4 regions of the Verrucosispora sp. WMMA2121 genome follow, and region 3 is predicted to be linked to each of the others. Evidence: riboswitches for the same ligand, from Rfam matches in the RefSeq annotation. Region 3 holds a riboswitch; each other region holds the start of a gene.
What was found. Region 3 has a riboswitch for cyclic di-AMP ahead of O7605_RS10370 (C39 family peptidase). Riboswitches for the same ligand answer to the same signal wherever they lie in the genome.
Positions count from the first base shown of each region.

Region 1: it holds a riboswitch for cyclic di-AMP, as region 3 does, so the genes downstream of both, O7605_RS02205 (coiled-coil domain-containing protein) here and O7605_RS10370 (C39 family peptidase) in region 3, are expected to answer to the same signal.
Region 2: it holds a riboswitch for cyclic di-AMP, as region 3 does, so the genes downstream of both, O7605_RS17395 (coiled-coil domain-containing protein) here and O7605_RS10370 (C39 family peptidase) in region 3, are expected to answer to the same signal.
Region 4: it holds a riboswitch for cyclic di-AMP, as region 3 does, so the genes downstream of both, O7605_RS19445 (NlpC/P60 family protein) here and O7605_RS10370 (C39 family peptidase) in region 3, are expected to answer to the same signal.

Region 1 covers NZ_JAPZBH010000004.1:346,833-354,025, forward strand. Annotated here, with positions in the region: gene O7605_RS02195 (HelD family protein) at 1-1,563, shown strand, start outside; gene O7605_RS02200 (cation diffusion facilitator family transporter) at 1,647-2,564, shown strand; cyclic di-AMP (ydaO/yuaA leader) riboswitch at 2,717-2,848, shown strand; gene O7605_RS02205 (coiled-coil domain-containing protein) at 2,853-3,956, shown strand; gene O7605_RS02210 (1-phosphofructokinase family hexose kinase) at 4,173-5,153, shown strand; gene surE (5'/3'-nucleotidase SurE) at 5,150-5,974, shown strand; gene O7605_RS02220 (STAS domain-containing protein) at 6,002-6,367, opposite strand; gene O7605_RS02225 (hypothetical protein) at 6,704-6,856, shown strand; gene O7605_RS02230 (hypothetical protein) at 7,046-7,193, shown strand, end outside.
Region 2 covers NZ_JAPZBH010000006.1:1,870,186-1,877,378, reverse strand. Annotated here, with positions in the region: gene O7605_RS17410 (hypothetical protein) at 1-214, opposite strand, end outside; gene O7605_RS17405 (helix-turn-helix transcriptional regulator) at 311-646, opposite strand; gene O7605_RS17400 (carbonic anhydrase) at 846-1,544, shown strand; gene O7605_RS17395 (coiled-coil domain-containing protein) at 1,627-2,643, opposite strand; cyclic di-AMP (ydaO/yuaA leader) riboswitch at 2,648-2,778, opposite strand; gene O7605_RS17390 (YibE/F family protein) at 2,945-4,291, opposite strand; gene O7605_RS17385 (metal-sensitive transcriptional regulator) at 4,567-4,863, opposite strand; gene O7605_RS17380 (heavy-metal-associated domain-containing protein) at 4,976-5,185, shown strand; gene O7605_RS17375 (hypothetical protein) at 5,219-6,214, shown strand; gene O7605_RS17370 (heavy metal translocating P-type ATPase) at 6,226-7,193, shown strand, end outside.
Region 3 covers NZ_JAPZBH010000006.1:307,476-314,668, forward strand. Annotated here, with positions in the region: gene O7605_RS10345 (DUF4360 domain-containing protein) at 1-85, shown strand, start outside; gene O7605_RS10350 (DUF952 domain-containing protein) at 205-540, opposite strand; gene O7605_RS10355 (class I SAM-dependent methyltransferase) at 534-1,379, opposite strand; gene O7605_RS10360 (DUF5753 domain-containing protein) at 1,732-2,274, shown strand; gene O7605_RS10365 (DUF397 domain-containing protein) at 2,265-2,465, shown strand; gene O7605_RS10370 (C39 family peptidase) at 2,631-3,512, opposite strand; cyclic di-AMP (ydaO/yuaA leader) riboswitch at 3,739-3,879, opposite strand; gene O7605_RS10375 (hypothetical protein) at 4,157-4,915, opposite strand; gene O7605_RS10380 (hypothetical protein) at 5,119-5,634, opposite strand; gene O7605_RS10385 (acyltransferase family protein) at 5,746-7,068, opposite strand.
Region 4 covers NZ_JAPZBH010000006.1:2,286,611-2,293,803, reverse strand. Annotated here, with positions in the region: gene O7605_RS19455 ((Fe-S)-binding protein) at 1-1,696, shown strand, start outside; gene O7605_RS19450 (C40 family peptidase) at 1,965-2,960, shown strand; cyclic di-AMP (ydaO/yuaA leader) riboswitch at 3,152-3,286, shown strand; gene O7605_RS19445 (NlpC/P60 family protein) at 3,299-4,333, shown strand; gene dcd (dCTP deaminase) at 4,346-4,924, opposite strand; gene O7605_RS19435 (pyridoxamine 5'-phosphate oxidase family protein) at 5,002-5,538, shown strand; gene O7605_RS19430 (zinc metalloprotease) at 5,607-6,611, opposite strand; tRNA gene O7605_RS19425 (tRNA-Gly) at 6,936-7,009, shown strand; gene O7605_RS19420 (e9imm peptide) at 7,124-7,193, shown strand, end outside.

The DNA of each region.
Region 1 (7,193 bases), on a different contig from region 3:
GAGCAGGACGAGGCGATCCGCTCCCCCGGCTCGGGAGTCACGATCGTCTCCGGTGGCCCGGGCACCGGCAAGACGGCGGTGGCGCTGCATCGCGCGGCGTACCTGCTCTACACCGACCGCAGCCGGTACGCCGGGGGCGGCATCCTGGTGATCGGCCCCTCTTCCGTCTTCGTCGAGTACATCGCCTCGGTGCTGCCGTCGCTCGGTGAGGACACCGCCACCCTGCACTCGCTGGGCACCCTGTTCCCCGGGGTGGTGGCCACCCGCACCGACCCGCCCGAGGTGGCGGCGGTCAAGGGTTCACTGCGGATGCGCCGGGTGCTGGACCGGGCCGCCCGGGACGCGGTGCCCGACGCCCCGCCCGAGCTGCGCCTGCTGTATCGGGGCACGCTGCTGCGGCTGGAGCGGGCCGAGCTGGACGCCATCCGGGACCGCGCGCTGCCCCGTGGCGCCCGCCGCAACGAGGTGCGTCGGGCCGGCTTCGACGGCGTGCTCGCCGCGCTCTGGGCGCAGGCCCGCCGGCTGGGCATCGCCGGGCTGCCCGAGCAGCGTGCCTTCGAGGACGAGCTGATCGACCGGACCGATTTCCGCGACTTCCTGAAGGCGTGGTGGCCCCGGCTGCACCCGCGGCACGTGCTCGCCTGGTTGGCCGATCCGCAGCGGTTGCGCCGGTACGGCGCGGGACTGCTCTCGGGTGCCGAGATCCGGCTGCTCGGCTCGGCGTACCAGGGGTTGGCCACGGACGGTCTGACCGTCGCCGACGTCGCGCTGCTGGACGAGCTGGACGCGCTGCTCGGCAAGCCGATGCGCGCCGCCCGCCCGAAGCGGGACCCGTTCCAGCTGGCCGGTGGGGTACGCGAGCTGAGCACGTTCGCGGACCGGCAGCGGGCCGCCCGGCAGGCCGCTCGGGAGCGCCCGGAGGACTACCGCGACTACGCCCACCTGGTGGTCGACGAGTCCCAGGACGTCTCACCGATGCAGTGGCGGATGGTGGGCCGGCGCGGCCGGTTGGCGTCCTGGACGGTGGTGGGCGACCCGGCGCAGACCGCGTGGACGGGGGATCCGCAGGAGTTGGCCCGGGCCCGTGACCAGGCGCTGGGTCGCCGTCGTCGGCACCGCTTCACCCTCACCACGAACTACCGGAACTCGGCCGAGATCTTCGCGGTGGCGGCGGCCGAGATCCGGCGGGCGTACCCCGATCTCGCGCTGCCCACCGCGGTCCGCTCCACCGGGATCGATCCGGTGCGGCTCGTGGTGCCGGCCCCCGATCTGGAGGCGACCGTCGTGACGGCCGCCAGCGCCCTGCTCGGCGAGGTGGAGGGCACCGTCGGGGTGATCACCCCGGTGCCCCGACGGGACCGGGTCGCGGCCTGGCTGGGGGCGCGTGGCGGCGATCGGTTGCAGGTGGTGACCAGCCTGGAGGCCAAGGGCATGGAGTACGACGGGGTGGTGCTGGTCGCCCCGGCGGAGATCCGGGCGGAGCCCGGGTCCGGTGTCCGTACTCTCTACGTCGCGCTGTCCCGGGCCACCCAGCGGCTGACCACCGTGGACCCGACCGGGTAGCGATCGCGAGGCCGGACGGTTGCACTCATAGCGATGTTGGCATAGGTCCGTCCCCGGCTCGCCGGACGACGGAAGGTGTCTGGGTGGGCGCCGGCCATGACCACCACCACGCTGCGGTGTCGACCGCCGCGCGCCGCCACTCCGGCCGGCTGTGGGCAGCGTTCGCCCTGCTCGGTGCGCTGACGGTGATCGAGGCGGTCACCGCGTTGCGGACCGGTTCGCTGGCCCTGCTCTCCGACGCCGGACACATGTTCACCGATGTGCTGGGCATCGGGATGGCCCTCGCGGCCGTGGCCGCCACCCGGCGGGCCGACACCGATCCGCAACGCACCTTCGGGCTCTACCGGCTGGAGGTGCTCGCGGCCCTGGCCAACGCGGTACTGCTCTCGGGCGTCGCGGTGTACGTGCTGGTCGAGGCGGTACGTCGCTTCGGGGATCCGCCCGAGGTGCTCGCCGGCCCGGTTCTGGTGGTGGCGGCGCTCGGCCTGCTCGCCAACCTCGCCGCGTTCGCACTGTTGCGTCCGGGCGCGCGGGAGAGCATCAACCTGCGGGGGGCCTACCTGGAGGTGCTGGCGGACCTGCTGGGCTCACTGGGGGTGATCGCGGCCGCCCTGCTGATCGCGGTGACCGAGTGGTGGTGGGCCGATCCGGTGGTGGCGGTCGCGATCGCCGTGTTCATCCTGCCCCGGACCTGGCGCCTGGGCCGGGCGGCGGTACGCATCCTGGTCCAGGCCGCACCGGAACACCTGCAGGTCACCGCCGTGCACGACCGGCTGGCCGCGGTGCCGGGCGTGGCCGGCGTCCACGACCTGCACGTCTGGACGTTGACCTCCGGCATGGAGGTCGCCTCCGCACACCTGACCGTCAGGCCGGACGCCGATGTCGGCACCGTCCTGGCGGCGGCCCGTTCGGCGCTGCACGAGGACTTCCAGATCGAGCACGCGACCCTCCAGGTCGAGCCGCGCACCGACCCCGGGGGTTGCGGGGCGGTGCGGTGGTGACCAGGCCAATCGGGGAAAAGTAGGTTGTTGTCCGATTTGCTCTGGTTCACTAGTCAACAACCGAACACCAGCAGTAACAGCAGCTGCACCGGTCACGTGCGCACCGGTAGGCTCTGACCCGGCCATCGCCAGGCGGCACCCACCGGTGCCGGCGGCGGCCGCCGCCTAATCGCCCGCCAGGGCGAACCGGGGAACCATGTTCCTGGGGTGTATCCGCGCCAGCGGTAGGGATCTTCCGTCCCGAACCCGTCAGCTAACCCGGTCGGCGGCTGACGGAAGGACATGTGCATGCCAGCAGTGGCAACGGTAAGACCGGCCGCCCGTACGGCGGCCCTGATCGCCGCCGCGCTCGCCCTCACCCTCGGCGTCGCGCTGGCTCCCTTCTCCCCAGCGACCGCCGCGCCGCAGGGGTTGCGGGCGGCGGCACCGGGAGATGTGGACGACGAGGGTGGCACCCCGGCACTACGGGCCCAGCTGGAGGCTGCCAGCAAGGGCTACCTCGACGCCAAGACCGCGCTCGACCGCTCGGTGAAGCGGCAGAAGAAGCTGGCCGAACGGCTCAAGACGACCGAGAGCCAGGTCGCCGAGCGCGGTACCAACGTCGCCGAGATTGCCGCGCAGGCGTACCGCACCGGACGGCTGGGTGCCGCTTCGGCGCTGCTCAACAGCGGGTCACCGGCCGGTTTCATGGATCGGGCGGCGGCGCTGGACGCGGTGGCCGCGAACGAGGACCGCGCGCTGCGGGAACTCCAGACCGCCCGGGACGAGGTCAGCGCCACCAAGCAGGCCCTGGACGCGGAAATCCAGGAGCAGCGCAAGCAGGTGGCCGTGATGGCCAAGCGCAAGGACCAGGCCGAGCGGGCGTTGACCGTGGCCATCGAGCGGGACGAGGCGGCCGAGCGGGCCAGGGCTGCCGAACGGGCCGCCCGGTCACCGTCGCGTAGCGGCGGGTCGAGCCCCACCGCCAAGCCGGCTCCGCGCAACTCCGACGGGTCGTGGCCCTCGGAGTCGTGCAGCGTCAACGACCCCACCCCGGCCAACGGCTGCATCACCCCACGCACCCTGCACGCGTTGAAGCAGGCCAAGTCGGCCGGCTTCACCCGGTACGTCTCCTGCTACCGCTCCGGCGGCTCGGGCGAGCACCCGAAGGGTCGGGCCTGCGACTTCGCGGCCCAGAAGAACGGCTTCGGCGGGGACGCGACCGGCGGTGACCGCTCGTACGGCAACAACCTGGCGGCGTACTTCGTCAACAACGCCGACCGGCTCGCGGTGCTCTACGTGATCTGGTACAGGCAGATCTGGTTGCCCAGCAGCGGCTGGAAGTCGTACAGCGGTGCCCGCGGCGACCCGTCCAGCGACCACACCAACCACGTCCACCTGTCGGTGTACTGACCTCCTCGTCGCGCCGGGTGAACCGCTCTTCACGAGCGGTTCACCCGGCGTTGCGTTTTCCGGTCGGCCGGCGGGGCACCGTCCCTTCGGCACGCGTCGACGCGTCTCGTTGGATACCGTCGTACCAGGAAGCGGTATTTGTCCGCTAGCGGGAGGAACGCCCATGGACGAGCGAATCGCCAGGCCCGGCGACGGTACGGACGACGGAGTGCGTTCGTGAGCGGCCGCGTCATGATCTTCGCGCCGACCCCCCTGCTGACCGTCACCATCGACCAGCCGAGCGACGCGCCGGAGCTGCACCTGCACCCGGGCGGGCAGGGGGTGTGGCAGGCCAGGATGGTGCTGTCCCTCGGCGTGGAGGTGGTGCTCTGCGCGGCACTCGGCGGCGAGGTCGGGCAGGTGCTGGAGCCGTTGCTGGTCAGCGAGGGAGTCGATCTCAAGGTGGTGGCCCGCGACTCCGGCGGCACCGGCGGATACGTGCATGACCGCCGCGAAGGTACCCGTCGGGAGGTCGTCGACGTGATCGGCCAACCGCTGAGCCGGCACGAGCTGGACGAGTTGTACAACCTCGCGCTCGGCGAGGGCCTGCGCGCTCCGGTGAGCGTGTTGAGCGGGCCGAACCATCCGTCCCTGGTCCCCGCCGACCTCTACCGGCGCTTTGCCGCCGATCTCGGCGCCAACGGCGGCCGAGTGGTGGTGGACCTCTGCGGCGAGCATCTGACGGCCGTCCTGGACAGCGGGGTCTTCTTCCTCAAGATCAGTCACGAGGAACTGCTCGCCGACGGCCGGGCTGCGGGCGACGACGAGGAGCAGCTCACCCGCGCCATGTACGACCTGCACGCCTCGGGCGCCGAGAACGTCGTGGTCAGTCGGGCCGACAAACCGGCGTTGGCGCTTGTCGACGGCGAGGTGTTCGAGGTGCTGATGCCGCGGCTGGAGGCGGCCGACCCACGCGGGGCGGGCGACTCGATGACCGCCGGGGTGGCCGCCGTGGTGGCCCGGGGCGGCGATGTGCGCACGGCGATCCGCACCGGCGCGGCGGCCGGCGCACTCAACGTCACCCGGCACGGCCTCGGCACCGGCCGACTCGACTCGATCAACGGCCTCGTCGACCGGGTCCGACTCGAACCGGCGGGCAGCCGTCCGCAGGAGCGGACCACCCCCGACGAACTGGCGCAACGGGCGGGTGGCCGGTGAGGCTACGGGTCCTGATCACCAACGATGACGGGATCGCCGCGCCGGGCATTCAGGCGCTGGCCCGGGCGGCCGTCGACCGGGGCCTGGACGTGGTGGTGGCCGCCCCGCTGGAGGAGGCCAGCGGCACCAGCGCCGCGATGAGCGCGATGGAGCAGGACGGGCAGGTGGTGGTCCGCGAGCATCCGCTGCCGGAACTCGACGGCGTGCCGGCGTTCGGCGTCGGTGGCTCACCCGGATTCATCGCGCTCATCGCCGTGCACGGTGCCTTCGGACCGCCGCCGTCGGTGCTGCTGTCGGGCATCAACCGGGGCGCCAACGCGGGACGCGCGGTGCTGCACTCCGGCACGGTGGGAGCCGCCTTCACCGCCGCCGCGAACGGCTGCCGGGCGATGGCGGTCTCGCTGGACGTGCTCTCGGCCGGTGAGGCGACCGCGGCCAGCGGCGGTGCCGCGGTGGCGGCTGCCGCCCGGGTACGCGACGCCGAACGGAACTGGGCCACCGCCGCCCGGGTCGCTCTGGACCTGCTGCCCCGGCTGACCGCGGCGCCGACGGAGAGCGTCCTGAACGTCAACTCGCCGGATCTACCGCTGGGTCGGCTGCGCGGGGTACGCCGGGCCACCCTGGCGACCTTCGGCCAGGTGCAGATGACCGTCGCCGAGTCCGGGCACGGCTTCGTACGCACGTCGTTGGAGGAGCCGGGCCAGGCGGTACAGCCCGGCACGGACCTGGCTCTGCTCGCCGACGGTTACGCCTCGGTGACCGCGGTGCGGGCGATCACCGAGGTGGCTGACGTGGACCTGTCCGGCATCGACGGGGAGTGACCCGGCCCGTCGGCCGGTCGGGGCGGGTCAGGCCCCGGGGACCACCTCGGAGGCCGTGGCGGCCCCGGCGTAATAGGGCTCGGGCGCGCCGAAGAGACCGAGCAGACCGGTCACCCAGAGCTGCCGGTGGACGAACCGGCTCGGCTCGGTGACGATCAGCTTCACTCCGCTGACCTCGGCGGTCTGGAACCCGGCGACCATGGCGCTGATGCCCACCGAGTCGATGAAGGTGACCAGCCGCATGTTGAGCTCGATCCGGGCCGGCCGCCCCTTGGCCAGCACCTCGGCGATGGCCTCTTTCACCTCGTACGCGGTGTCGACGTCGATCTCGCCTCGAGGGGCGATCTCGATGACACCACCGGGCCGAACCGTCTGCAGGATCGACAGGCTCACGCGAGCACCTCCACTCGCCCGTACGACGGGCGCCTCATCAGTACGCGGGCCGCGACCGACAGTATTCCTTCAACCGCCTCGGTCGCCACCCCTCGGGATGAGCAATTCACGGACAGGGGCAGGGCAAATCACCCATATCCGAACTTTATTGGCTTTATCACTTGGCGCTCGGGCATGCCGACGCCGCCGAACCAGGGTAGCGGGCCGAGGCCACCCCCGTCGTTTCCCGCTGGTGCCGGCGTGCCCCGCGAGAACCGGTCTGACCTGCGCGCGACGGACGAGGGTGGCGCGGTGTGCCTAGCATCACGGGTGACCCCTATGACGGGAGGACCCATCATGCTTCGCAGACTCGCCGCGCTCGCCGGTGTCGGTGCCCTGCTCGCCCTCGTGCTGGCCTGCGGATTCGGCGGGGGTGACGGTGACGACGACGACGATGACGACGACTTCGCCTTCGCCCGGCCAGCGGCGGTGGCGGTGGTCACCGGCTGACCCGGCCCGAGCCGGCTGCGGAGCGCACCCGGAGCATGCGCCGATTCCTCGGGGCCGGACGACAGCAGCTGAGGGTTTGCGGCCCGGCCGGTGGGGGCACAGCCTCCGATGCGAACCGCCACCGGCCGGACAACGCCGCCGACAGCTGATGCGCGCACCGGCTCCGGCTCTGTCGAGGAGGGAACCATCATGTTCGGAACACATCTGCTGGACCGCCGTAGCAAGCCGGAGCGGATCGCGGACCAGGCGTGGCAACACCTCGTCTCAGCGGTGAACAGCGCGGGCGACAGCATCCGCGACACCGCCCGCACCGCCCGCCACAGCTCCGCCGGTCTCG
Region 2 (7,193 bases), 1.6 Mb from region 3:
CGGGCCGGACGGCCGGCACCGCGGTGGACGGCGAGCCGAGGGCGACGGTGGCGGTCGGTGGTGACACGGCGGTGGACCGGGCCGGCGGATCGGCCGCAACGGCCCCGCCGAGACCGACGGCGAGCACCAGCGACGCCAGCGCCAGTCGGGTCAGCTCGCGCAGTGCGCGCAGCGTCGCCGGCCACAGTGGACGGGCGAACGCGGGAGACGGCACGGACCCAACCTATCCCGCCTTCGGCGGGATCGCAGCGCCGCGTTCGTCCGGGGTGGGTGAAGCGCGCCACGTCGTCCGATCAGGAGGTCCGTCGACTCACCCCTCGGCGGTGCCGGTGACCTGTTCCTTGGTGAAGAGGGCCAGCAGGTCGCCGACCTCGTGGTCGGCCTCCGCCGGGTGCCGGAACCGTCCGGCGGGGTTCAGGGTGTACTCGTTGCGCCGACCCACCCGGGTGCGGTGCAGGTAGCCGCCGGCCTCCAGGTCGGCGACGATCGCCTGGGCGGCACGCTCCGTGACGCCGACCTCGGTCGCGACGTCCCGTAGCCGGGCGGTGGGGTTACGGGCGATGGCGAGCAGGACGTGCGCGTGGTTCGTGAGAAACGTCCAGTTCCGCGCGTTTTCCCGTGCGTCAGTGCTCGCCATGTCCGCCATCGTATGACCTGCCGTTCGGCTACCTCGGCTCGCGCCGTCGCCGATACCGGCCCGGCCGAGCGCAAGCGTCGACTGATGCATGAAACACATATCACGTATAGCTTGACGTGCGTTATGCCGCGTGTGACCGTGATGGCAGCCCGTGACCAGCGCCGGCCGGGATGACCAGGCATTCCTCCCAGAGATGAGGTGCAGCTGGATGAGTCGACCCGGAACGCCCGGTACGCAACCCGGTCCGGACCGCGAGGTGCTCAGCGCGGATCATCCCGGTGCCCCGCAGCGGGCCCTCGCCGAACTGCTCGCCGGCAACCGTCGATTCGTCACCGACGCGCTGCGGCATCCCAACCAGAACGCCGGGCGTCGGGCCGCCGTCGCGGCCGAGCAGCATCCCTTCGCGGTGATCGTCGGCTGTTCCGACTCCCGGCTCGCCGCCGAGATCATCTTCGATCGCGGGCTGGGTGACCTCTTCGTGGTCCGTACCGCCGGGCACACCGTCGGGCCGGAGGTGCTGGGCAGCGTGGAGTACGCGGTGGCCGTGCTGGGTACGCCGCTGGTGGTGGTGCTGGGTCACGACTCGTGCGGCGCCGTCCAGGCGGCCCGCGAGGCACTGGCCACCGACACCACGCCCCCCGGGCATCTGGGTGCCGTGGTCGACGCGGTGGTGCCGAGCCTGCGCCGAGCGCAGGACGCCGGGGTGCAGGAGCTGGACGAGATCGTGGACATCCACATCGCGCGAACCGTCGAGACGATGCTGGATTCCTCGGCGACCCTCGCGGCGGAGGTGGCTGCCGGGCGGTGCGCGGTGGTCGGCATGTCGTACCGGCTGGCCGCCGGCGAGGTGCGGGCGGTCGCCGCGGAACCCGCCGAACTGGCCGGCTTGATGGCGACCGCGCCCTGATCCGCGACCGACGACGTCCGGAACGACGAGGGCCGTCCCGCCTCGGTTGGCGGGACGGCCCTCGGTGCGTCGCGTGGGGCGGTCAGAGCAGTGACACGTGCACGTGGTCCGTGTGGTTGGACGGGCCGCTGTAGGAACTCCAGCGTTCCGTCGCCGCGAACCAGATCTGGCGGTTCCAGATCACGTAGTAGACGCCCAGCCGGTCGGCGTTGCGGACCAGGAAGGCCGCCAGGTTGTTGCCGTAGATCCGGGTGTCGTTGTTGTGCCACGGGCTGAAGCCGCTGTTCTGCAACGACCAGTCACAGGCCCGACCCTTGGGGTGCTCGAACTTGTCACCCGGTCGGAAGCAGCCGACGAACCGGTTGAACCCGGCCCGCTTGACCTCCTTGTACATGTGCAGCGTCCGGGGCGTGATGCAGCCCGACGTGGTGGGGTCGTTCTGGCTGCACGACTCGGGCTTCCACCCGCCGTCCGAGGACCGGTTCGGCCCGATCCGGGCCACCGGCGAGGTGGCGTCCACCAGTCCGCCGGTCAGGCCGACACCGCCGACCAGCCGGAGGGACTTCTCCGCCTCGCTCTTCTTGCGCGCCATGTCGTTGGTCAGCTTCTTCTGCTCGCGCACCTCGGCGTCGAGCGCGAGCTTGGCCTGCTCGGCGCGGAGCTTTATCGCGTTGACCTCGCCCAGCTTCTTGTCGTTCACCAGGTTCAGCTCGTCGAGTGCCGAGGCCCGGTTGATGAACGAGTCCGGTGCGCCGCTCTGCAACAACATGGCGATCGCGCCGACCCGGCCGGTCCGGTAGGACTGGGTGGCGATCTCGGCGACCTGCGGAGCGAGCGCGTCCAGGTCGGCCTGCGCGGCACGGACCTCGACCGCCAGCTGGAGCTGGCGCTTCTTGGACTTCTCCAGCTTGGCCTTGGCCTTTGAGTAGTCCCGGGTGGTCGCCTCGATCAGATCGTTGAGCATCGGCGGGTCGTCGTCGTGCTCCGCCGGTTTGGGGTCGTTCGGTGCGGCCGTGGCCGGCATCGGGCCGGCGAACACGGCGAACGCGGCGAACACGGCCACCACGGGTGTCAACCAGCGGCGTAGGGGTGCCGTCACTGTTTTCCCTTCCATCGACCGCCGACCGGGTTAGCTGACGGGTTCGGGACGGAAGTGGCCCCTACCGCTTTCGCGGATTCACCCCACCTACCTGGGTCCCCGGCTCGCCTGAGGGCGATTGGGCGGTGGCACCGCAGGCGCCGCTGCGCGCCTTCGGCGGTGACCGGCAGTGAGGTTACCCGACAGTCCATCTGTGCTTCTACGCCCCGAACCCGACTAGATGCGTCATTTCGTAATCGCTTTGAGTGACCAGCGACACGGTTTCGAGCCGCATCGGCAGGGGCGGTCACGTTGAGGAGTGTCACCATGTGGTGTCCGTGCTCCTGTCCGGGTCGGGCCACCCCGAGGGGGTGGCGGGGGACGTGTTTCGGGTGGGTGGGGTGCTCAGGGCGCGGAGCGCCTCGGCCCGGTCCGTCGCCGGCCGGGGGACCAGGGGGGTGGGTTCGCCAGTGCGGGCACCAGCCTCGCCGCGTCCGGCGGTGGTGACGACCGCCGCCAGCGCCGTGGTCAGCGGCACCGCGGCGATCAGCCCGAGCGTGGCCACCACGCTCCGGACGATCTCCGTGGTGAGGAACTCGCTGGTCACGATCTGGCCCAACGCGCGGGAGTCCGCGGTCAGCAGGAGCAGCAGTGGCAGCGAGGCGCCGGCGTACGCCAGCACGATGGTGTTCACCACCGACGCGATGTGGGCTCGGCCGACCCGGGTGGCCGCGCGGTACAGCTCCCGGCGGGAGAGGTTCGGGTTGGCGTGGCGTAGCTCGTTGACCGCGGCGGCCTGGGTGACCGTGACGTCGTCGAGCACGCCCAGCGAGCCGATGATGATGCCGGCCAGCAGCAGGCCGTGCAGGTCGACATCCCCCCGGAACATGGACAGGGTGGTGGCGTCCTCGCTGCCGAATCCGGTCAGGTGGGTGGCCCCGGTGGCGGCCAGCCCGAGCAGCCCGGTGAGGACCAGACTGGCGAGCGTGCCGAGCACGGCCACCGAGGTCTGCGCGGAGATGCCGTGGGTCAGGTACAGCACCACGAACATGATCAACGAGGCGCCGACGATGGCGACCGCGAGCGGCGGCTGGCCGGCGCTGATGCCGGGCAGCACGAAGGTCAGCAGGATCGCGAAGCTGGCCGCCAGGCCGCCCAGCGCCGCCAGGCCCCGTAGCCGCCCGAAGGCGACGATGGCGGCGGCGAAGAGCACGGCCAGCCACACCAGCGGCTTGCCGCGCTGGTGTTCGGCGATGTTGTAGGTGCTGACCGACGGATCCTCCGGGTCGACGAGCGAGACCAGGATGATGTCGTCGCCGACGTCGACGCGGGGTGCCCCCGGCCCGGCCGGGATGGGCGTCTGCACGTCCTGTCCGGCGTCCGGGCCGGTCTGCACTCGCACGGTGACCGTGCCGCAGGGGCCCGCCGCGGTCGTCGGGGTGCCCTCGGGCACCACCGGGTTGGGCGGGCAGGGCTCGCTCACCACCCGGGTGACCGTGCCGTGGTAGCGGGGGGCGTCGTCGGTGGCCTCGGGACGCGGGGCGTCCCGGGGCCAGAGCACGATCGCGGCGACCAGGGTGGCGAGGAAGAGGGGGACCACCGTCACGACGAGGATCCGCCGCACCCGGGGCGGGGTGGGCGGAGCGGAACGGGTGTGGTCGGCGCCCATTCAGTGTCTCCCAACGATTTCAGGGCTGAGTACGTGTCGATGGGCGAGACGGTTCAGTGCCGCCGGACGACCGTGTCGAAGGGCAGCCCGAATGGCCGGAAGGTGGCGGGGCGGCTGCGTACCGTGAGCTGTGGAGGGGTTCGCGACGGCGGCAGGGGCGGGTGCCCGCCGGCGACCTCGGGCCGCGCGGCACGGATTTCGGCTGGCCATCGTGTGCGAATGGTAACCAGCCCGAACTCGCGACGCCGTTCGCGAGGGTATGTCGGCGGGTCGGATCAGCCGCGCTTCATGAGCCGGCCCACGGCGGCCATCATCTCGGTCGCCATCTCGTCGGCGCGTCCCTCGGCGGCACCTTCGTGCATGCAGTGCCGGGCGTGCCCGTCGAGCAGACCGAGGGCGACCTTGTCCAGCGCGGCCTGGATGGCGGAGATCTGGGTGAGCACGTCGATGCAGTAGCGATCGTCGTCGACCATCTTCTCGATGCCGCGCACCTGGCCCTCCACGCGGCGCAGCCGGGCCAGGAGTTGGTCCTTGCTGGCGGTGTAACCACGGATCGGCGCGGGTGTGCTCATGCCGACAAGGATAGCCTACCCCCAGGGGGTATGGTACGGTCGATGTCGTAGATACCCCCTACGGGTATCGGGTGGTGCTCGGCCACCCTGGCGAGCTGGTGAGGAGAGTCGCATGGTCAGCACGACGTACCAGGTGCAGGGCATGACCTGCGGGCACTGCGTCAACGCGGTCAGCACCGAGATCGGTGCGATCGAGGGAGTCAGCGACGTCCAGGTGGACCTGGCCACCGGTCAGGTGACCGTCACCAGTGACCAACCGCTCTCCGGTGACGCGGTGCGTGCCGCGGTGGACGAGGCCGGATACGAGCTGGTCGGCGCCTGAGCCGGCCGGCAGGCGGAAACCGAGGAGTCGAGCATGAACACGGCGACGAGGCTGAGCGGTTTCGTGCTCGGCCTGGCGGCGGTCTTCGGCGCGGCGTACGGGGTGGGGCAGCTGACCGGCCCGGTGAACGTGCTCGCCGCCGACCACGACAGTGCGGGCGCCGGTCACGGGGGTGACGTCCGCGCCGAGGGCGACACCGGCCGAGCGGCGGGGCCGGTCGGGCACGGTGAAGGGGAGGCCGGGCAGCTGCCCGGCGGCCTGCTCGTCTCAGACCGCGGCTACTCCCTGGTGCCGGTCGACGCGCCGCCGGGTGAATTCGCGTTCCGGATCACCGGCCCCGACGGCCGCCCCGTGACCGGATACGACGTCAGCCACGACGAACGGATGCACCTCATCGTGGCCCGCCGCGACCTGTCCGGCTTCCGGCACGTCCATCCGGAGCTGGCCGCCGACGGCACCTGGCGGATCGCCTCGCCGCTGGACTCCCCGGGGGTGTGGCGGGCCTTCGCGGACTTCACCCCGACCGGCGGTGACCCCATGACGCTCGGCGTCGACGTGACCGTCCCCGGCGCGCTGACCGAGCGAGAGCTGCCCGCTCCGGCGAGCAGCGCCACCGTCGACGGTTACACGGTCACCCTGGCCGGCACCCCACGGCCCGGGCACTCCACCACGCTGACGTTGACCGTCAACCGCGACGGCGCGCCGGTGACCGATCTGGAGCCGTACCTCGGCGCGTACGGTCACCTGGTCGCGCTGCGCCGGGGCGACCTCGCCTACCTGCACGTACACCCCGAGGGTGCCCCGGGCGACGGGCGGACCGCCCCCGGACCGCAGGTCAGCTTCGCCACCGAGTTCCCCTCGGCCGGCACGTACCGGCTCTACCTCGACTTCCGGCACCGAGGCGTGGTGCGTACCGCCGAGTTCACGGTGCGGGTCGGTGACCCGGGCGGTGCCGCCGCGCCGACCGACGGGCTCGCGACCCCCGGACCCGAGGACGGGCACGGCAGCCCCGGGCACGGGCACGACTGACGGGACCAACCATGAGCACGAGCCGACCCCTGACCGCCGCGCCGCACCTGATCGAGCTGGCCATCGGCGGGATGACCTGCGCGTCCTGCGCCGCCCGGATCGAGAAGAAGCTCAACCGGATGGACGGCGTGCAGGCCACCGTCAACTACGCCACCGAGAAGGCGACGGTCTCCTACGCCGACCCGGTCACCCCGGACGACCTGGTCGCCACGGTCGAGAAGACCGGCTACCAGGCCAGCCTGCCGCCACCGCCCACCCCGGCCGGGCCGGCAGCCGCCGAACCGGTGGACCCGCTGCCCGCCCTGCGTACCCGGTTGTGGGTCTCGGTGGCGCTGAGCGTCCCGGTGATCGTGTTGGCCATGGTGCCGGCCTGGCAGTTCACCTACTGGCAGTGGCTGTCGCTGACCCTGGCCGCCCCGGTGGTGGTCTACGGCGGGCTGCCCTTCCACCGGGCCGCGCTGGTCAACCTGCGGCACGGCGCCGCGACCATGGACACCCTGGTGTCGCTGGGCACGCTGGCCGCCCTGGGCTGGTCGGTGTGGGCGCTGTTCCTCGGCACCGCCGGCACCCCGGGAATGACCCATCCGTTCAGTTTCGACATCGGCCGCACCGACGGCTCCGGCAACATCTATCTGGAGGCCGCCGCCGGGGTGACCACCTTCATCCTCGCCGGCCGTTACTTCGAGGCGCGGGCGAAGCGAACCGCCGGGGCGGCTCTGCGGGCGCTGCTGGAACTGGGCGCCCGGGACGTGTCCGTGCTCCGTGACGGCGTGCAGACCCGGATACCGGTGGACCAGCTCGTGGTGGGCGACCGCTTCGTGGTGCGGCCCGGCGAGAAGATCGCCACCGACGGGACGGTGGAGGAGGGTTCCTCGGCGGTCGACGCCAGCCTGGTCACCGGCGAGTCGGTACCGGTCGAGGTGGCAACGGGTGACGCGGTGATCGGCGGCTGCGTCAACGCCGGTGGGCGACTGGTGGT
Region 3 (7,193 bases):
GGCCGGATCGAACGTCAGCATGTCCATGACGACGACCGAGGGCGACGTCGACACCCTGTTCAACCTCAGGTGGGAACGCTGCTGATCCCCTGATCCGGCCTCGCCACGGCGCCGAGCCGCCCGGCGGGCACGGTGGACGACCTGCCCCACCCCGCCGGTTCTGGGTGCGTTTGTTGTCGATGGGGCGACAACAAACGCACCCAGCTATGCCACCGGCACCTCGTCGTCCACCCGGGCCGCCCCCGCGACCTCGTGGACCCCACGAACCGCTGCCGCCGGCAGTGCCGCGTAGACGTGTGGGAACGGGCCGCCGTTCGGGGCGTCCTCCCACCGCAGTGCGTCACCGAGCAGGGACGCGTCGAGCGCGACGATGACAAGTTGCGGCTGGTCGCCGAAGACCCGCGCCGCCGTGGCGGGCAGTTGGAAGCGCGAGGAGCAGTGAATGAAGCCGCTGTCCCGATCGAACGGTGAGCCGTCGAACCGGCCGGCGGCCTGGAACTCGGCCCATTCGCCAGGGAGCAGGATCTTGTAGATCAGCACATCGCCATGCTGTCAGAGCGGCGGACAGGTGGGTCGAGGCGTGCGGCGATCTGGAGGGTGTTCAGGTAGTGCTTGCGTATCGTCCCGGCCGGGCGGGCGGCGATCAGCTGCCGGATCCCGGCGAACAGGGTTTGCCGTTGCCAGGGCTCGGCGGCGATGTGATTGGAGTACGTGGACAGCACGGCCAGGTACTCCTCGGCGGTGTAGTCGCGGCTCCAGACGTAGCGGTGCACGGTCGGGCTGGCGAAGAAACCGCTGCCCGCCATCACCGCCGCGTCGGGGGCCACGATCGCCTCGGGTGGCTGCGGACCGCCGTGCCCGTCACCCATGCCCACCTCGGCGTAGATCCGCTGGACCTGCCGGAAGAAGTCGTCGCCACCTGCCGGTGACACGTGCTCGGTGGCCACGATCGCCAGGTGGCCGCCGGGACGCAGCAGCTCGGCCGCCCGACGGTAGGCGACCTCCGGGTCCAGCCAGTGCCACGCCGTGGCGGCGAAGACGAGGTCGAACGGCACGCTTTCGTCAGCTTCCCACCGCTCGAAGGGCGACACCACCACGCGCACGTCGCCCCGGCCGGCGAGTACCCGACGCGCCACGGTGGCCAGCTCCCGTCCCGGCTCCAGGCCGACCACCTGCCAGCCACGCGCCAGCAGACCACGGGTGGCCTTACCGGTGCCGGTACCGAGCTCCAGCACCCGGGCCGGCCCGGTCGACAGGCCGGTCGTCTCGGCCAGGTCGGCGAACAACGCCTCCGGATAGCCCGGCCGGGCCTGCTCGTACAGCTCGGCGGCGGTGTCGAACGTCGTGGCCAGCCCCACGTAGGGCCCCTGCTTCCCCATGGCTCCCCCGCACACGTCTCGAAACGTCGAGGCCGATGTCACCCTGATCGTCGCATCCCCCAGCCGTCGTGCCGACCCATGTCCCTCAGCCGCCACCCCTACTCGCCACCCCCACCCATCGATCGTCCCCACCGTCCACTCCGGGGACCGATTCCCCGAGATCTTGGACAAAATCCGTTCGCGAAAGACGGAAACTGTCCAAGATTTCGCGTGATGGCAGCGGGGTCGTCAGGCGGGTTGGTGGCGGGCCCAGGCGATGAAGCGGGTGAAGAGGGTGGTGGGGGTTGGGGCGTCGTGGGGGTTGAGTTGGTAGAGGTCGCGCATGGCGTCGTACATCAGGCCGGCGAGGTAGATGGACAGGCGGAACGCCCGGCAGCTCCGCTGTTACCAGCCGACGCTGGTGCCGGGCCTGCTCCAGACCGAGCGCTACGCCCGCGCGGTGATCCGGACCGACGCCGCGCTGACCGAGGCGGGGGTGGAGCGTCGGCTGGCCAACCGGATGGCCCGGCAGACGGTGCTGGAGCAGGACGACCCGCCCCAACTCGTCGCGGTGATCGACGAGGTGGTGCTGCGGCGGGTCGACGAGGAGCTCAAGGACGTGCTGGTCGAGCAGGTGCACCACCTGATGGCGCTGGCCACCCGGCCCAACATCAGCGTGCACCTGGTGCCGACCGGCGTCGCCATGCACATCGGACTGACCGGCCCCTTCATCCTGGCGCGGGGGGCGGACGGCGGCTGGGTGGGTAATCTCGAAACTCAACTCGGCGGCGTCCTGGTCGACAAGGACGACGACCTGAGTGACCTGCTGTCCAGGTGGGAGACGGTGCGCAACGAGGCACTGTCCGGCCGCCAGTCGATCGAGCGCATGAAGGATGTTGTGAAGCCATGGATCTGAACGGCGCGACCTGGCGCAAGTCCACCCGCAGCGGCGCCGGCGGTGGCGACTGCGTGGAGGTCGCCGACAACCTGCCCGGCGTCGTGCTGGTCCGCGACACCAAGAACCGCGACGCCGCCACGCTGGCCTTCACCCCGGCCGCCTGGGCGAGCTTCGTCGGCCTGGCGAAGCAGCACCGCACGCACGCCTGACGAACCCCGAACTTCGTCGCCCCGGCGACACCGCACCGCACGCAGGCCTGACGAAACCCGAGCCACGTCGACCCGACGACCAGCGCGACCCGCCGCATGACGTACCCGAAACGGAAGCCCTCGGCCAGCGGGCCGAGGGCTTCCGGGTGCGGCGGAACGATGCGATCAGGCCGAGTAGCCGCGGGTGGCGGCCCAGTTGGCGAGATCGATGGTGCTGAGCCAGTACGACGGGTACGAGGCGTCCGCCGAGTCGGCGATCTTCACCAGCCGCCCGGAGTCCTGGTAGCCGACCACGGCGATGTAGTGCCCGCCGGGGAAGGAGTGCCAGCGGCCGTCGGTGTCGGTGACGGTGCCGGCGACGTTCACCACGACGCCCCGCCCGTCGGTGACGGCGGCGACGACGTCCGCCTGAAGCTGGTCCATCTGGGCCGGGGTGGCCGCACCGCCACGGATCATCGTGGTCTCGTACGGGTCGCCCTTGACGACGGCGTTGAGGACGCGGGTGGTGTCCTCGGCCGAGTTGGTGCCGGCGAACGTGGTGCCGAGCTGGCTGGCCAGGGCGTCCTGGCTGCGCGCGACACCGGCGGCGCTCAGCGCGTTACGCACCGCGGCGGGACCGCAGTAGTAGCCGTTGATCTGGGCTTGGTGGTCGTAGTCCAGAACCTTCGAGGCGGGCGGCTTCGGTGCCGCCTTCTTGCTGGTCAGGTCCGGGTCGGGGGTGGCCGAGCTGGGCTTCGGCGACGGCGAGGCGGCGGCGCTTGCCGGTGCCGGGCTGGCCGGTGCGGCGCTGCTCGGCGCGGCGCTGCTCAGCGCGGCGGTGGCCGGCGCGACCTCCGCCTGGCTCGGCGCGGCCACCGTGTCGCCGCGCAGTTCGGCGGCGGTGGTGGCCCGCGTGGGGGCCGGGGTGTTCCCGGTGCCGGCCAGGGCGGCGCCGGTGCCGGTGGCCAGGACGAGCGCCACGGCGGATCCGGCAACGAGCTGATAGGGGCGTTCGCTGACCAGCCGACGGAGCCGGCGGGAAAGGGTGTGCTTCACGGATTCCTCCACGGGCTGAGGGGAGAACGGCACACCGGCTCCGGCGGTCGGGTCGGCAACGGAACGCCGACGACCGCCTGGGCGAGCGGGACAGGCCGTTCAAGGGGTACGCCCGGAAGAACCCGGGCGGTGGCGATGACCGGGGTCAGCTCGCGGCGGTCGGGCCGGCGAGCACGGGCACCGCGGTGCCGTGGAGGTGGGGGAACGGGGGGATCACATCGGACCGCACGAGGGTTGGTACTCCTTCCGTCACCGCCGACCGGGTTAGCTGACGGATTCGGGCGGGAAGACGCCCTACCGCGGGCCGAGGCTCGCGGATTCACCCCAGTGGTGCAGTGGGTCCCCGGTTCGTGAGTTCACGATTGAGCGGGTCGGTACGGCGTCGCTTCCTGCGATCGGTTACCGCACCGGACGCGCTGACACTACTGGCCGGTCACCTTGAAGCCAACCCGCTCTGACCTGCTTAAACATGATCGAGCGGGGCAATTTTCGGGTACCTGGGAACTGGCGTCGCTCAATGGGACCGACGGCATTCCGGGCACCAACGGGTGACAACCGGACGGCAGGGAGAAAAGTCGGCGGGGATTACTGCGACAAACGTCTTACCTACGAACAGTGACCGAATTTCGCACCAATGTGACCCAGCTCACGGAATTTCAGCCGAGCCGAGCCGGACGCCAGCGCGGGACCAGGCCGGACCGCTCGACGATGGCGCGTCCGGAGACGGGCGGTCGGTTCGGCCGGAGCCGCGCGGCGGCCGCGTACGCTTCGGCGGAGAGGGCGCGGGCCGCCTCGGTGGCCAGTTCCGCCGCCCGCCACAGGTCACGTTCCCGCCCGGCGGCCGATCGATAGGCGGCCAGGCGGTTGTCGCGTACCACCCGGGCGAGAACGGCCTCCTGCTCGGCCGGGTGACGTCGGGGATCCCAGCCGGACCGGTGCGCCAGTACGTCGGTGAGCTGCCGGGCGGTCAGGTCACCGCGCCAGTGGGCAGCCATCGCCGCCCGGTGCAGCCAGCGTTCCCGAGCCGCGTACTCGGCCGGGGTGCGCGGAGTGCGCGGGGCCGGCAGTCCGGTGACACCGGCCAGCCGCCGGGCGGCGGCCTCCGCCTCGTCGTACCCGGCCCAGGCGCGGTCCAGCTCCGCCTGGGCCACCCGCCACGCCGTACGCCGCCGCTCGGCGTTCTGGCCGGCGCCGGCTGCCGCGACCGCCACCTCCCCGGCGTATCGGCGCAGGTCGGCCTCGTCGGCCGCGGCGCGGAGCGCGTCCGGGTCGGTGGTCTTCTCCACCGGCCCGGCCGGCTCCGGGCGGGCGACCAGCACGGTGAGCACGCCCAGCGCGAGCACCAGCAGGACCGACCAGATGGCGGCGGCGCGTGGCACCTCGATCAGGAACTGGTAGAGGACGGTCTTCTCCATGTCGGCACCTCGGCGGAGATCGGTACGGCGTCGGTGGTCGTACCGGCAGCGGATGGCGATGCGGCGCGGTTGCCCGGGTTGAGGCGGGCGGTGCCGCCGGTCCTGGGGCGCATCGACGGCGCGACCGACGGCAACGGGCCGGCCGTGCTTGGCGCGGGTGCGCGGCCGGGCGCGGCGCGGAGGCGAGGAAAGGGTCGCCAGGATCAGGCGTGCGGTGGGGCGCGGGCGGCCCGGACACCCGCAACCGGAGCCGGCGACCCCCGCGTGACGCCGGCGGTGCCGCTGCCGAGCGCCGTCAGCCCGGGCTGGCCATCGGCCGCCGGCGGCAGCGAGGGCATCCCGGACCCGGCGGAGTCATCGGCGTCCCGCGCGATCGGCGACCCGGAGGCTTCCGCCGGGTCACCAACGCGCGGTCCGGACGCCCCGGCCAGGTCGGTGCCACCGGCGCCGCGCACGGTCGGCATCGCCAGGCCGGCCCGGTCGAGGCCGGTCACCAGGTCGGGACCGGCCAGGTCGAGGGGTACGGCGACTTCGCGGGCCAGGTCCCGTGCGACGGCGGCCGGTACGGCGGCCTCGGCCGGCGGTGCGGCGGCGGGTGCCCGGTCGGGCAGTGCCCAGGCGCCGAGGGAGAAGGCGGCGGCGACCGCGAGCCCGGTCAGCAGCCGCGCGGCCCAGCGCGCCAACCACCACAGCGGACGGGCGGGCGCGGCGGGAAGCACCTCGTCACGCTACCGCCACCGGCGGCCCGCACGCACCGGTCACCGGGCGTGTCGCACCGTCCGGCGCGTCGGGTACGCACGTCGATACGCGCAGGTCAGCCCCGCCGGCCGCTACCGTCCCTGCTGGACGGAGCGGTCCTGCCCCGGGCCGGTGGCGAGGTCCGCATCGCCGCCACCGGACATCCGCTGGCGCGGCAGCCCGTCCACGACCGGTCCGCCCGGCGTCCCCGATCGCGGGGCACCGCGCGACTCCGTGGCTCGCCCCGGGCCAGCCGGCGTCGCGGACCACCCGCCACCCGGCGTCGCGGGCTCGCCGTCCTGCGGGCCGGGTCGGGGTGGCCGGGACGGGGCCAGGAGACGCATCATCGGCTGCTCCACGTACCGCTGCAACAGCGCGGCCAGGCCCAGGGTGAGCAGCAGGAATCCGATCACCGCGACCGGGCCCCACCAGCCGGGCAGGCCGGTGCCCCAGTCGCCGGTGACCCGCAGGATCGTCATGATCACGAAGACGTGCACCAGGTAGAAGGCGAAGGAGACCTCGCCCAGCCAGACCATCGGTCGGGAGCGCAGCGGTGAGCGCCGCCCGTGCACGTCCGCGTCGGCCGCCGCCGCGATCACCAGGACGTACGCCGCCGACAGCAGTGCCGTCCAGAACTCGGCCGGGATCCACTGGGAGGCCGCCACCCAGGTCAGCACGAAGATCAGACTGGCCAGCGGCAGCCGAGGACCCCGCCAGCGACCACGCAGCATGAGTTCGGCGGCGGCCACGCCCATCCAGAACTCCAGCGAACGGACCAGCGGGAAGACCTGGGCGAACCACCAGCGGTCCGCCTCCGGCACCAGGGCCTGCCCGGGCCACAGCGCCAGGATGAGCAGCGGCACCGCGATCACCACGGCCCACAGCAACCAGGGTCGGGCCCGCCGCACCGCCGGCAGCACCAGCGGCAGACACAGGTAGAAGAACAGTTCGCAGGAGAGCGACCAACTGACGTTGTTGACGCTGTAGAAGTGGCCGGGCCGGGGATCCCAGGCCTGGACGAGGAAGAGGTTCTCCAGCGCCGCCACCGGGTTGATCGGATCGGCGAACCAGAGCATCGCCAGCATGGCCAGCGCCCACAGCACCAGATGGTTCGGATAGATCTTGGCGAACCGTCGCCGCCAGAACCGGCGGCGGGAGGCGCCCGGCCGCATCGACCAGACCAGCACGAAGCCGCTGAGGATGAAGAAGAACTGCACCCCGGACAGGCCCAGGGTGAAGATCTCCCCCACCACCGCCTGCGGGCCGGGGTCGGCGATGATGCGCATGGTGCCGGCGTGGAAACCGAAGACCAGCAGCGCGGCGATCCACCGCAGACCGGTCAGCGACGGCAGGCGGCTCGCATACCCGGGCCCGGCGGCGGGCGTCGGTCGATCGACGGCGATGGTGCTGGTCACCCCGGAACCCTACCCACTGAACCTCGGTCCACCTGGACTGCCCGGCACGCCCGCCGTCGGCGGCCGGTGCGGCCGGTGGCGGTGGCATACCGGATGCACTCGGGCGCTGACCCACAGATCAGTAC
Region 4 (7,193 bases), 2.0 Mb from region 3:
CATGGGTTTTCTGATCCGCGGCTTCAAGGTGGCCACCGACCACTTCGAGTACCCCACCTGGGCCACCCCGCTCAGTCACGCGGTCGGTGCCCTGCTGCCGGGCTGGGAGTCCGGTGTCAGCGTCGCCGCGCTCATCAAGATCTCGATCTCGATGGTCTGGGTCATCGTGATCTCCCTGAACGTGACGATGGGTGTCGCCTGGCACCGTTTCCTCGCCTTCCCCAACATCTTCTTCAAGCGCAAGCCGGGTGCGGCCGGCTCCGGCCTCGGCGCGCTGCGGCCGATGATGAGCGACGGCAAGCCGCTCGACTTCGAGGAGGCCGACCCGGAGAAGGACCAATTCGGCGTCGCCCAGGTCGAGCAGTTCACCTGGAAGGGGCTGCTGGACTTCAGCACCTGTACCGAGTGCGGTCGCTGCCAGTCGCAGTGCCCGGCGTGGAACACCGGAAAGCCGCTGTCGCCGAAGCTGCTGGTGCTCAGTCTGCGTGACCACGCGTACGCCAAGGCGCCCTACCTGCTGGCCGGTGGTGGCAAGGACCTCACCGGTGAGGAGAAGGCCACTGCCGCGCAGCTCGCCCACCTCGACGTGCTGGCTCTCGCCGAGGCGGAGAAGCCGCTGATCGGCGACGCCGAGTCCGGCGGCGTCATCGACCCCGACGTGCTCTGGTCCTGCACCACCTGCGGTGCCTGCGTCGAACAGTGCCCGGTCGACATCGAGCACGTCGACCACATCGTCGACATGCGCCGCTACCAGGTGCTCATCGAGTCCAGCTTCCCCTCCGAGGCCGGCGTGATGCTGCGCAACCTGGAGAACAAGGGCAACCCGTGGGGCGCGCCGCAGAACACCCGGGAGGACTGGACCAAGGGCCTCGACTTCGAGGTGCCCCGGGTCGGCGAGGTCGAGGACTTCGAGTACCTGTTCTGGGTGGGCTGTGCCGGTGCGTTCGAGGACCGGGCGAAGAAGACCACCCGGGCCGTCGCGACCCTGCTCAACGAGGCCGGCGTCTCGTTCGCCATCCTCGGCGAGGGGGAGACCTGCTCCGGTGACCCGGCCCGCCGGATCGGCAACGAGTTCGTCTTCCAGATGCTGGCCCAGCAGAACGTCGAGACCCTGAACGAAGCGTTCGAGGGCCGGGAGAAGGCCAAGCGCAAGATCGTCGCAACGTGCCCGCACTGCTTCAACACCCTGGGCAACGAGTACGGCCAGCTGGGCGGCGAGTTCGAGGTGGTGCACCACACCCAGTTGCTGGCCCACCTGGTCGCCACCGGCAAGCTCACCCCGGTGCAGCCGGTCGACGGCGGCGTCACCTACCACGACCCGTGTTACCTGGGCCGGCACAACCGGGTATTCAGCCCGCCGCGCGAGGTGCTGGGCAGCGCGATCGAGGGTGAGCTGACCGAGATGCCGCGTAACAGCGAGCGCTCCTTCTGCTGCGGTGCGGGTGGTGCCCGCATGTGGATGGAGGAGCGCATCGGCAAGCGGATCAACGTGGACCGGGTCGAGGAGGCCATGTCCACCGGGGCGAGGACGGTCGCCGTCGGTTGTCCGTTCTGTTCGACGATGCTCACCGACGGGGTGAACGGCAAGGGTGCCGGAGAACAGGTCGAGGTCATCGACGTGGCCAGCGTTCTGCTCCGCTCGGTCAAGCCCGAGCAGGTCGGCGGCGCCGAGGAGACCACGCCGGTGGCCGGCTGACCGGCCCGGACGCACCGGGCGGGGCGGCACCCCTATCCAGTGCCGCCCCGCCCGGTTTTGTATTGGCGTACGTGACTATAACGAATCGGCCGACACCCTTAGTGTGCGTACCGTCGCGCAAAGGTGAATGAGCCGTTGGTCGCCTTGATTCCCCACCTACCGTTCCCTAATGTGGGGCACCGACCGCCATGGGTCGTCGGATCCCGCCACTTACCTCTCGCGGGACGCCCGGTGGTCGGTTGCAAAGGAGACGCTGCCGGTGGCAACCATGCCCCTCCATCGTCGTGCGCCGGGACGATCCCGTCCGGGTGGCCTGCGTAGGGCCGCCCGCGGGCTGGTCGTCCTGGTAGCCGCCGCCGCGGTCGGTGCCGGCCTGCTCGCCGCCCCCGCGTACGCCGAGCCCTCGGTCGACGAGATCGAGGCCCAGATCGACAAGCAGTGGCAGAAGCTGGAGCCCACCATCGAGCAGTACAACAAGGTGCGCTCCCAGCTGCGGGTCAACAAGCAGAAGTCGAAGAGCCTGGAGAAGAAGATCCAGCCGCTGGCCCTGGAGACCGAGCTGGCGATGAACCGGGTGGCCGACCTCGCCTCCCGCTACTACATGACCGGCCCGTCCAAGGAGATCGGTGTCGTCCTGCTCAACTCGAAGCCGAACGAGCTCGGCGAGCAGATGGCCTTCCTCGACCGGCTCGCCTCGCAGGAGCGCCGCGAGCTCGAAGGCGTCATGAAGATCCGCAAGAAGTACGACGACCAGAAGGCCAAGCTCGACGCCCTGATCGCCGACCAGGAGGCGAAGCAGAAGCAGCTGGCGGCGAAGAAGAAGCAGATCGACGCCGAGATCAAGCGGCTGGAGAGGTCGCTGCCGGTGACCACGGTGAAGACCACCAACTGCCCGACCATCAACGGTGTGGTCAGCGACGCCGCCCGCACGGCCATCCGGACCGCGTGCGCCCAGGTCGGCAAGCCGTACGTCTGGGGCGCCACCGGCCCGAACTCGTTCGACTGCTCGGGTCTGACCCAGTACGCGTACAAGGCCGCGGGCATCTACCTCACCCACTTCACCGGTGCCCAGTGGAACGAGGGCAAGGCCGTCTCCCGCGCCGACGCCCGTCCCGGCGATCTGGTCTTCTTCCGCAGCGACGTGAGTCACGTCGGGTTGTACCTGGGCAACAACCAGATGGTGCACGCGGCTCGCGCCGGCAAGCCGGTGAACGTCTCGCCCATCACGACCATGCCGGTCGCCGGTTTCCGCCGACCCGGCTGAGCCGCCACCGCGTCCGCTGAGCGGTCGCGCAGGAACGCCCGAGGGCCCCCGGTCAAGTCGACGGGGGCCCTCGCCACTGTCGGATGTAAGCACCCACAGTGACGGTGTGGATCTGTTGCGTATCGACGCCGATCGTCCCTACGCTGGGCAATCGTCGGCCGCTGGCAGGTCCGCCCAGCCCGGGCGGTAACGGTCCGACACCGCCGAATCGCTCGTCAGCGAGCCGGGGAACCAGGTACCCGGGGTGAATCCGTGCCGGTCACGGTAGGGCGCCCCTTCCCGCCCGAACCCGTCAGCTAACCCGGTAGGCGGTAGCGGAAGAAGGAGTGCTGAGCCCGGTGGCAGACCATGCCCCGCGGCCACCGTCGTCGCCGCCGGCAATGCCCGGCCGATCGACGGACTCGCCGCGTTCCAGCTGGTACCGCTGCATCATCGCTGGCCTGGCCGCGACCGCCGTGATGCTGGTCGGCGGCACGACGGAGGCCCGGGCCGAGCCCACGGTCGCCGACATCGAGCGCCAGATCGACGAGGACTGGAATCGGCTCGAACCCGTCATCGAGCAGCACAACGCGACCCGGCAGGACCTGGCCGGCAAGCGGCGGGAGGCGGACGCGCTGGCCGCCAGGATGGCACCGCTGCAACGCCAGGTGGCCGAGGCCATGGACCGGGTCGGCAAGCTCGCTGCCCGCGCGTACAAGGGCGAACAGGTCCGCTTCGTCAACACGCTGCTCGGTAGCCGGTCGCCGGGCGAGGTGGTCGAGCAGCTCGGCCTGCTCGACCGGTACGCCCGCGTGCAGCAGCAGGACGTGCGGCACGCGAGCGAACTGCGCGACGAACTCGCCGAGACCAAGGCCGGCCTGGACCGCACGATCGGCGAGCTGACCCGCACCGAGGCCGATCTCGCCGAGCGGCGGCGACGAATCGACGCCGAGATCGACAGGTTGCAGCGGCTCCGGCTGCGGGCGTACGGGAAGGGTGGTGGTGGCCCGCTACGGCCGGCGCCCTGCCCGGCCAGCTACCCGGGCGGAGCGGCCGGCGAGGCGGTCACCTTCGCCTGCGCCCAGATCGGCAAGCCGTACTCCTGGGGCGCCGAGGGGCCCGATGCGTACGACTGTTCCGGGCTGATGTTGGCCGCCTGGTCGCGGGCCGGTGTCGCACTGCCGCACAACGCGGCGCGGCAGCGTCGGGTCACCAAGTCGGTAAGCCGTGGCGCGCTGCGCCCCGGCGACCTGGTCTTCTACTACCGGGACCTGCACCATGTCGGGATGTACGTCGGCGGCGGCTGGGTGGTGCACGCCTCCCGGGCGGGTCAACCGGTCAAGATGAAGCGGCTGGACAACAGCCCGGTGCACAGTTTCGGCCGGCCCGGCTGAGGATCGCCGGTATCAGCGGGTGGGCCACGTGCGCCAGCTCTGCCAGGCACGACTGGGCGTCGGGCCGCGCTGACCCTGGTAGCGGGAACCGTAGACGGCCGAGCCGTACGGGTGCTCGGCCGGTGAGGAGAGCCGGAAGATACAGAGCTGCCCGATCTTCATCCCGGGCCAGAGGGTGATCGGCAGGTTTGCCACGTTGGACAGTTCCAGGGTGACGTGACCGGAGAAGCCGGGGTCGATGAAGCCGGCGGTGGAGTGGGTGAGCAGGCCGAGTCGTCCCAGGCTGGACTTGCCTTCGAGGCGGCCGGCGAGCTGGTCGCCCAGCGAGATGACCTCGAGCGTGGAGGCGAGTACGAACTCGCCCGGGTGCAGCACGAACGCCTGGCCGTCGGGCACCTCGACGGCCGAGGTGAGGTCGTCCTGCCGGGTTGCCGGGTCGATGTGGGTGTAGAGGTGGTTGTTGAAGACCCGGAAGAGTTTGTCCAGACGTACGTCGATGCTGGAGGGCTGCACCAGGGTGGGCTCGAACGGTTCGAGCGCCAGGGTGCCCGCCTTGATCTCGGAGACCAGGTCGCGGTCGGAGAGCAGCATCGCCACACCATAGCTGCCGGTATGTGACACGCGTGTCGGACTACCCGCTTCGAACGTGTGTTCGATAGGATGTCGGCATGGCTTCCTGGTCCGAATTCGCCGCTGACGAGCCTCGACTCGCCAACGGGATCCGCCTTCTCATGCAGCAGTACGGCCCGGGCTTCGGCTACCTGGCCACGGTCCGCGCCGACGGCGGACCCCGGGTGCACCCGGTCTCCCCGGTGATCACCGACGACGGTCTCTACTGCTTCGTCATCGACTCACCGAAGCGGCGCGACCTGGAACGCGACGGTCGTTACGCGCTGCACTCGTTCCCGCCGGAGGAGAGCGACGACGAGGCGTACGTGGCCGGGCGGGCCCGGCCCGTCACCGACGACGCCACCGTCGCCCGGCTGGCGTTCGCGGCGCGGGCCGCCCCGCACGCCGACTGGCGCCTGTTCGAGTTCACCGTCGACGTGGCGATGTTGGCTCGACGGGAGCAGTCGGTGGCTGGGCCGAGCGAGCTGGCGTCGCATCCGGCGGTCCAGGTCTGGCTCGACCCGGCGGGCGCCACACCCCAGGCCACGCGCCCGGTGCCGGCCCACTCCGGGCGGCATCACCGCCGCGCCGCCTGACCCACACGCGCAGGTGCCGGCCCCGTCCGACGGAGCCGGCACCCGCGGTACGCGGTGCGACGCTCGCGCTACGCCGCGCGGTAGGAGTTCCAGGCGTTGATCATGCGGGTGGCCTGGCCCGAGGTGAACTGGTACATGCAGCCGTCGTACGAGTAGTCCATGAAGTTCGTGATCGGGTCGAGGCCCGAGCTTGAGCAGGTGTCCCGGCCGGTCGGGCAGCCGCTGGCCGGCGAGGCCTCGGCCGGGGTGTCCGACACCTGGTCACCGCTGCCCGAGCAGCCGCCCTGGAAGGTGTGGTAGAGGTTCAGCCAGTGGCCGACCTCGTGGGTGCCGGTGTCACCCTGGTTGTAGTTGGTGGCGGTGCCACCGGGCAGTGACTCGCTGAGCACCACCACGCCATCCATCACGTTCAGGTTGCGCTGCGGGAAGGTCGCCCAGCCGAGCAGGTTGTTGCTGAGCGCGCCGAGGTAGATGTTGAGCGTCGCCTTGTTGCCCTGCCGCAGCTGGGTCTTCATCTGCCGCTCGGCCGACGAGCCCTGCCGGATCGGGTACCACGACGAGTTGGTCACCCGGTTGATGCTCTGCAACTGGAACGCGAAGGCGGTCGCGGCGCCACCCGTCGCACCGCTGAACGACTGGTTGAGCACGTTGATCTGGGACTGGATCATCGAGTCGGGGATGTTTCCGCCGGCCCGGGTCGTGTCCCGGCGAATCACGTGCACCACGACCGGGATGGTGACCGAGGCCGCAGCGGCCTGGGCGCTCAATGCGCGTTGGCCAACTCGCTTGGCGCGCTCTTGCAGGATGTCGGCGAACTCGGCCTCGCGTTGGTGCACCTGGGCGAGGGTCAGCTGGTTCGGATCGTGCTTGACGGCGCTGCCACCCTTGGCCCGGGCCAGGGTGCCCGTCTGATCCTCACACACCTCGTCGGCTGTGAAGGCGGCCGCCGCCGGGCTCGCGGTCGTGGTGGCGGCCGGCAGGAGGCCGACCGTGGCCACGCCGAGCACCAGTGCGAGCGACGTCGATGCGATGCCGGCCGTACGCCGGTTCAGCAGGACGGGACGCAGTCCCATATGCCCACCTCTTTCTGGCGACGCGACCGGGGGTTGTGTCGCGTCGTGCGGAAAACGTGGGGCAGACGTTACAACCGATAGACAGATTTGAACATGGCCATATGTTGCGGTGATGAAACTTCTTCCCGGCCCATCCTCGGGGTCGGGAGCTCCCCGACGTCACCGAGATCCGTGCAGCAGTGGACGTGGCGCTGCCTCCGGCGGGTCGTCCGCAGGAACTTGGGGTATTTGCCGGGAAGTTGCCTTCTTCGCGGACGACCCGCCCGCCCGAGCGGAGCCCCTGGGTGCGTCGGCCTGGTTGACTCGGGTAGAGTGATCCCGCTCGCGGGTGTAGTTCAATGGCAGAACATCAGCTTCCCAAGCTGACAGTGCGGGTTCGATTCCCGTCACCCGCTCCAACGCGAAGGCCCTGGCCAGGACGGCAGTCCCAGCCGGGGCCTGCGATGTTCCAAGGTCAAGGATCACGTGGCGTGCCAGTGCCGTGCCATTAGCCCCGGTCGGAGGAGGGCGGCTTGCCTGCGAAGCTGACCCGAGATGAGGCGATCCACCTCGTTGGTCGGATCATGCGGCTCGACTACGCGG